Linked DNA regions of Kineococcus sp. NBC_00420. The protein of the gene in region 1 interacts with the protein of each later gene in a pairwise test. Links are inferred from orthologs where the notes say so. Each region holds a gene or a part of one and is shown on either strand. Other genes may lie near its edges.

Region 1 (2,904 bases):
GCGTCAGGACGCGGCTGCCGCCCGTCCCGAACTGCAGGTCATCACCCCGCCCGCCATCCGTCGGCTGCGCATCCCGCTCCCCGTCGCGTGCGTGCTCATGCTGACGCTCGGCCTGTTCGGGCTGCTCATGACGAACATCGCCATCGCCGGTGACGCCTACCAGATCACCGACCTGCAGGTCACGTCCCAGCGTCTCGCCGACCAGCAGCAGGCGGCCGCGGAGTCGCTGGCCGCCGCGTCCTCTCCCGGTCAGCTCGCGGCGAAGGCGCAGACGCTCGGCATGGTCCCGGCGCCCGACGCGGTGCACCTCACCGGGAGTTCCGCCGTCGGCGACCCGACACCGGCGCCGAAGGCGTCGAACCCTCCGGCCCAGGGTGAGACCCCGAGCAACTGACGGTCGACCCACCCGACACGTCACAAGCCCGCCCCGAAGTCCCGAGAGGTCACCGCGTGTCCCGACTCCGTCGCAACCGCTCCCACGGCTCCGGCGACGGCGCGCCACGTCCCGACATGCGGATGCGCGTCTACAGCGTCGGCGTCCTGTTCGGGCTGACGGTCCTCGGTGGTCGCCTCGTCCAGCTGCAGGGGGCCGACGCGTCGTCCCTGGCCGAGGACGCCCTCAAGCAGCGGACGTCGAAGACGAAGCTCTACGCCAAGCGCGGGGACATCCTCGACGACAAGGGCGTGGTCCTCGCGACCTCGGTCGAACGGCGGGACGTGATCGCCGACCCGTCGACGATCGAGACGTTCAACACCAACCAGACCGACGGGTCGAAGTACAAGGAGTCCCTCGGCCAGGGACCCTCCGGCGCGGCCGCGCTGCTGGCGCCGATCCTGGGGATCGACGAGCAGACCCTCACCACGAAGCTCACCAAGAAGCGGCCCAAGGACCAGTACGCCGTCGTCGCCGTCGGCATCACGCCAGAGTTGTGGCAGCAGGTCGCGGACGCGGGGGTCAGCGGCATCACCTCCAAGCGTCAGACCCAGCGGATCTACCCGACGGGATCGGCCTCCTCCACGCTGGTCGGGGTGCTCGGCACGCCCGTCACGGACGAGGAGACGGGGGTCGTCAGCGACTACCCCCTCGGCGGTCTCGAGCTGGCGAAGAACACCCTGCTCACCGGCACGGACGGCTCGATGAAGTACGAGCGCAGCCTCGGCGGTCAGGAGATCCCGTTGGGGGACAGGGAGACCGTCGAACCCGTCGACGGCACCTCGCTGCACCTGACCATCGACTCCGACCTGCAGTGGAAGGCGCAGTCGGCGATCGTGGCCAAGGTCGCGGAGACCGGTGCGATCTCCGGAACCGTCGTCATCATGGACAAGCAGCAGCGGCTGCTCGCCCTGGCCAGCGCCCCGAGCATCGACCCCACCAACATGACCCGCTTCACCAACGACCAGCTGCTGAACACGGCGCTGACCGAGGCGTTCGAACCGGGCTCGACGGCGAAGGTCGTCACCCTGGCCGCGGTCCTGGAGGAGAGGGTGTTCTCCGAGGACAGCCCCTTCACCGTCCCCGGCGAGCTGAAGCGCTCGGACAAGGTGTTCCACGACTCCCACCCCCACGGGGACGAGAAGCTCACCCTCGCCGGGATCCTCGCCCAGTCCAGCAACATCGGCACGATCATGGCCGGCGAGAAGATGAAGGCCGAGAAGATCTACGAGTACCAGCGGGCCTTCGGCTTCGGCAGCAAGACCACGTTGAACTTCCCCGGGGAGACCGCCGGCATCGTGGCCAAACCCGAGGACTACTCGGGGACCCAGCGCTTCACCGTCATGTTCGGCCAGGGGATGTCTGTCAACGCGGTCCAGGCGGCCTCGGTGTTCGCGACCATCGCCAACGACGGGGTCCGCATCGAACCGACGCTGATCGCCGGGACGTCGGACCCGAACGGGAACTACGTGGCTGGAGCGGCCGGCGATTCCTCCGAGGTGGTGAGCCCCGCGACGGCGAAGACGTTGCGAGACATGATGCAAGCCGTGGTCAGCGAGGAGGGGACCGCCGCCGCCGCGGCGATCCCGGGTTACCTCGTCGCGGGCAAGACCGGTACCGCCTCGCGCTACGACCAGGACCTCGGCCGCTACTCCGGCTACACCGCGTCGTTCATCGGACTGGCCCCGGCCGACGACCCGGAACTGGTCGTCGCGGTGATCCTGCAGGACCCCAAGACGAACTACTACGGTGGTTCGGCCGCTGGCCCCGTGTTCAAGGACGTCATGTCCTACGCCCTGTTGCAGCGCGGGGTGACGCCTTCCGCGGAACCCGCCGCGGACCTCCCGCTGACCTGGGGCGGTGACCAGGGCGCCGAGGCCGAGATCAGTCAGGGTGCCGTCGCGGACAGCACGGGGGCGCAGTGAACCGCCGACCGGAACGCACCGGGAACGGGACACGCAGGCCGAGCGGTACGGGCGCCCCCACGAGGACGGGTAGCCTCCCACCGTGCCGTTGAACGACGGCCCGGACGCCCTCGGCGCCCGCGGCCCGCTGAACCTCTCGGACGTCGCGCAGGTCCTCGGTACCTCGCTCGTCGGCGGTCGCACGACCCCTCCCGGACCCCCGGTGACCGGGGTGACCCTCGACTCCCGTCGGGTCGGCGCGGGTGACCTCTACGCGGCCTTGCCCGGCGCCAACGTCCACGGTGCCGCCTTCGCCGCGCAGGCCGCCGCCGCGGGGGCCGTCGCCGCCCTCACCGATCCCGACGGGGCCGGTCTCGTCACCACCGCCGGTCTGCCGGTCCTCGTCGTGGACGAGCCCCGCGCGGTCCTCGGTGACCTCGCGGCCCGCATCTTCGGCCGCCCCGGCGACCGCCTGCGCACCGTCGGCGTCACCGGCACGAACGGCAAGACCACCACCGCCTACCTGGTCGAGTCGCTGCTGCGCTCGGTGGGCTGGACCACGGGCCT
Region 2 (4,744 bases), 2.4 Mb from region 1 along the record:
CCCCCAGCAGCAGCCCCAACGCGGCCAACCCGGCCGCCGGGTCGTCGACGTCGGCCACCGTGGTGCGGCACAGCACGACCATCGCCACCGTCGTCAGCCCGAAGGACCAGCGGTGCCACGCGATCAACCCCAGGGCACCCGCCGCGGGAAGCCGGTCGCGCAGGTGCGCCACCCCCGCCACGACGTCCGCGACGTCGGCGCGGAAACCCCGCGCGGACGTCCCCGCGGAACCCGGTGGCGGCCCCAGCAGCTCCCGGGGGAAGAGCAGCGCCAGGCCACCGGCGACGACGTAGCCGATCGCGGCGACCAGCAGCGCCGCGACGTCCGCCCCGCCACCCGGCCCGACGACGGCCGTCACCCCGACCGCCGCGACGGCGCCGGCCCCGGCCGCGACGGTCCCCGCCGTCGGGGTCACCGAGTTCGCCAGGACGAAGCGCTCCGGCGCCACCACGTGCGGCAACGCCGCCGACAACCCCGCCAGCAGGGCGCGGTTCACCGACAGCACCGCCAGGGCCAGCACCCCCACCGCCACGTCGCCGGCCCCCGTGAACAGGGCCCCGGCCGCGACGAGGGCCAACCCGCCCCGCAGCAGGTTCCCGTGGCCCAGGACCGAGCGGCGGGACGTACGGTCCAGCAGCACCCCCGCCCACGGGCCGACGACGGTGAACGGCAGCAGCAGCACGGCCGCCGCGAACGCGACCCCCGCCGGCGTCGCCTGCCGCTCGGGGGAGAAGAAGAACAGTGACGCCAACCCGGCCTGGAAGATCCCGTCACAGGCCTGCCCCGTGAGGCGCACCCCCATGAGGTGGCGGTAGCGGCCGGTGCGCAGCAGCCCGCCCAACTCGTGCAGCATCCCGTTCTGCGACGTGGTCTCCGCGGTCGGCACGCGCCACACCGTAGCGATCACCGGGCGACCTCGGGAGGGTTGCCGAGAGGGCTGTGGAGGTGTGGTGCACACCCGGTCGGCTCAGCACCGGCGGCGGGCGGCACCCGCGGCTCGACGCATACTGGGAGGGTTGAGCACCCAGGGCGTGGTGCCGAAGGCCGCGCCGCGCGCAGCCGATGGATCGGCAGCACCCAGGACGCGACCGGCGCGGGAGAGAGTCCCCGCGCCGACGCGCACGACCGCCGGAGGACCAGACACACGTGGCCGCACGACGACCCGCACCCAGCTCGCCGACCCCGCGTCGGGGCGCTCCGAAGCGTCGTCCGCGCCGCCGCACGATCCTCGGCTGGCTCCTCGGGCTCTTTCTCACCGGCATCGCGCTCGCCGTCGGCGGGTTCGCCGCCGCCTACGCGCTGGTGAAGGTCCCCGACCCGAACAAGCTCGCCGACGCCCAGACCAGCACCGTCTACTACTCCGACGGCACCACCGTGATCGGCACGTTCGCGGCCCGCAACCGCGAGAACGTGTCGCTGGACCAGGTGCCGGACAGCGTCCAGAAGGCCGTCCTCGCCGCCGAGGACCGCAGCTTCTACGACAACCGCGGCGTGTCGCCGACGGGCATCGCGCGGGCGGTCTGGACCAACGTGAGCGACGGGACGAGCCAGGGCGGCTCGACGCTCACCCAGCAGTACGTCAAGAACTACTACCTCTCCGCCGAGCAGTCCTACAAGCGGAAGTTCGAGGAGTTCTTCATCTCGCTGAAGATCGACCAGCAGCAGACGAAGGACGAGACCCTCGAGAACTACCTGAACACCGTCTACTTCGGTCGTGGCGCGTGGGGGATCCAGGCCGCGTCGCAGGCCTACTTCGGGGTCGACGCCGCGCAGTTGAACGTCTCGCAGGGCGCGCTGCTCGCCGCCCTCCTGAAGGGTCCCGGCAACTACGACCCGCGCAAGGGCGAGACGCAGGCCGCGGCCGCGAAGGCGCGCGTCGAGTACGTCCTCGACGGGATGGTCACCGAGGGCTGGTTGTCGGCGGCCGACCGCGCGACCGCCGGTCTGCCCGACACCATCGAGCAGCAGCCGAACACCCAGTGGTCCGGCTCGAACGGGTACCTGCTGAAGACCGTCGAACTCGAACTTTCCAAGACGGTCGGGCTGTCCGAGGAGGACATCGAACGCGGCGGGCTGAAGATCGTCACGACGTTCGACGTGAACTCCCAGAAGGCGGCCGAGGCCGCCGTCGCGGACCAGTTGCCGGCGCAGCGGCCGGAGGGTTTCCACGTCGCGCTGTCCGCGATCGACCCGAAGACCGGTGGGGTCAGGGCCATGTACGGCGGTGCGGACTACCTCACCACGCAGTTCAACGACGTCACGCAGGCCAGGGCGCAGGCCGGTTCGACGTTCAAGCCGTTCGCCCTCGTGGCCGGGTTGGAACAGGGATACTCGCTGAAGACCACCTTCAACGGGTCCAGCCCGCAGACGGTGGACGGGAACCCGTTCAAGAACTTCGGTCGCGAGCAGTTCGGCACCATCGATCTCGTCACGGCCACCGAGCACTCGGTCAACACCGTCTACGCCCAGCTCAACGAAGAGGTCACTCCCGCGAAGACCCGGGACGTCGCCGTCGCAGCCGGGTACCCGGAGGACTCCGCCACGGGGACGGCCGGGGACCAGTACATCGCCAACGTCCTCGGCACCGCGTCGCCGCACCCGATCGACGTGACCCAGTCCTACGCGACGTTCGCGGCCCAGGGCACCCGCACCCCGTGGCACACCATCGCCAGCATCGACGACACCTCCGGCACCCGGACCTACACCGCGTCGCCCACGACGACGCAGGCGTTCCCCGCCGACGTGGCCGCCGACGCCACCTACGCCATGGAGCAGGTCGTGCAGTCCGGGACGGGTTCCTACGCCAAACGGCTGAACCGTCCCGCCGCGGGGAAGACGGGCACCACGAACGACAACCTGGCGGCCTGGTTCGCGGGGTTCACGCCGAACCTCGCCGCCTCCGTCGCGTTGTTCCAGACCAGCCCCGACGGCACGAAGAACGTCCCCCTCGACCTCGGTGGCGGTGAGGTCACCGGTGGTTCCTACCCGGTGCGCATCTGGACGACCTTCATGAAGGCCGCCCTCCAGGGCGTCGACGAGGAGGACTTCCCGGCGCGCGCGAACGTCGGCGTCTCGAAGGGGTCGACGTCCAGCGGCTCGTCCTCCTCGAGGTCGTCGTCCTCGACCACCTCGCAGTCCCCGACGGACAGCCCGACGGACTCCCCGACGGACACCGCGACGCAGACCCCGACGGACTCCCCGACGGGTGACCCCACCAGCAGCCCGACCGGGACGCCGTCCGGTTCCCCCAGCAGCTCCTCGAGCTCTTCCTCCTCGTCGTCCTCGTCCTCGTCGAGCAGCAGTTCGTCCTCGTCCGGGGGCAGCGGTGACGGCGGGAACCCCGGTGGCCAGGGCGCTGCGGCCGCGACCCAGGACGCCGCGGCCGCCACCGGTGCCGCGAGCGCCGCGAGCGTCGGGTAGGGGAAGCTGAGGGGGTGAGCACCGAGTCCCCCGGTCACACCGGCCCTGCCACCCCGGCGAAGCCTCCGCAGGTCCCCTCGGTCCCGCCGACCGCGGTGGACGCCCTGGCCCGTGCGGGCAGCGAGGTCCTCGGCGGTCCGGCCGGCCGTCGCCTCGCCGGTGACGGCCCGTGGTGGGCGCGAGCGCTCCCCGTCGCGGTGTCGCTGACGGCGGTCGCCGTCGCGCTGGGCGCCGTCGGCAAGCACCACTGCCGCACCCTCGGCTGGAACACCCCGGACCAGTTCGTCCACGCCTGCTACACCGACCTGCCGGTCGTCTACACGTCCTCGGGACTGGCGAACGGCCTCGGCCCCTACGCCGACGGTGTCTCGTTGAACCAGCCGCCGGTGACCTCCGCGCTGGCCTGGCTCGTCGCCCGGTTCGCGCCGCACGAGGTGACGGTCACCGCGCAGCGGGTCTACTTCGACCTCTCGACGGTCCTGCTGCTCGTGGCGGCCCTGGTCGTGACGATCGCGGTCTGGACGATGGCCGGTCGCCGTCGCGGCTGGGACGCGCTGCTCGTGGCCGTCAGTCCCGTGCTGGCGCTCTCGGCCCTGCTGTCCTTCGACCTCGCCGGCGTCGCGCTGGCCACCGCCGGGATGGCCTGCTGGGCCCGACGCCGTCCGGTGCCGGCGGGGATCCTGCTGGGTCTCGCCGTCGCGACCCGCACCTACCCGGTGCTGATCCTGCTCGCGATCGTGCTGCTCGCGGTGCGCACCGGCCGGTTCCGCGGGGCGGCGACGACGGTGGGCGCCGCGCTCGCGGCGTGGCTCGCCGTCGACCTGCCGTTCGCCGTGACGAACGTCGACGCCTGGAGCGCCTACCTGCGGGCGTTCTTCGACCAGCGCGCCGGGTACGGATCGCTCTGGGTCCTGCCGCAACTGGCCCAGCAGGCCGTCGACGCCACGAACACCTCCGGTCTGCCGGGCCCCGCCGTCGTGGTCCTGACCATCGGTGCGTGGGTCGTCTGGACCGTCCTCGTCGGGGTGTTCGTGCTGTGGGCGCCGCGACGTCCCCGGCTGGTGCAGGTCGCGTTCCTGCTGGTCGCCGGCTACTGCGCGCTCGGGGTGTCCTTCCCCCCGCAGGCCGCGTTGTGGCTGCTGCCGCTGGCCGCCCTGGCGGTCCCCCGCTGGCGCGACCAGGTGCTCTGGTGGGTGGCCGAAGGGGCCTACTTCGGGGCCGTCTGGCTCTACATCGCGGGGCAGACCAACACCAACCGGGCGTTGCCGCCCGAGTTGTACGCGATGGTCCTCCTCGTGCGGCTGGCCGCGATCGCCTGGCTGGT

The links. Proteins that work in one complex are often made in the same cells at the same time.
Region 2: the proteins of OG218_RS23765 (region 1) and OG218_RS12225 interact in binary tests that used the Escherichia coli proteins (3 or more experiments, as listed by UniProt). The link is inferred for Kineococcus sp. NBC_00420 from one-to-one orthologs.

Annotation. Positions count from the first base shown.
Region 1 is NZ_CP107930.1:4,862,296-4,865,199, forward strand. The notes cover bases 7-2,904. They hold OG218_RS23765 (peptidoglycan D,D-transpeptidase FtsI family protein), read left to right. Parts: upstream 7-450; coding sequence 451-2,358; downstream 2,359-2,904. Other genes in these bases: OG218_RS23760 (hypothetical protein), read left to right, coding at 7-394; OG218_RS23770 (UDP-N-acetylmuramoyl-L-alanyl-D-glutamate--2,6-diaminopimelate ligase), read left to right, coding at 2,441-2,904. Outside these bases: more of OG218_RS23760, read left to right, coding at 1-6. UniProt on the Escherichia coli protein: Essential cell division protein that catalyzes cross-linking of the peptidoglycan cell wall at the division septum. Required for localization of FtsN.
Region 2 is NZ_CP107930.1:2,497,004-2,501,747, reverse strand. What follows is about bases 800-3,783. They hold OG218_RS12225 (transglycosylase domain-containing protein), read left to right. Parts: upstream 800-1,146; coding sequence 1,147-3,420; downstream 3,421-3,783. Other genes in these bases: OG218_RS12220 (glycosyltransferase family 87 protein), read left to right, coding at 3,435-3,783; OG218_RS12230 (MFS transporter), read right to left, coding at 800-886. Outside these bases: more of OG218_RS12230, read right to left, coding at 1-799; more of OG218_RS12220, read left to right, coding at 3,784-4,744. UniProt on the Escherichia coli protein: Cell wall formation. Synthesis of cross-linked peptidoglycan from the lipid intermediates.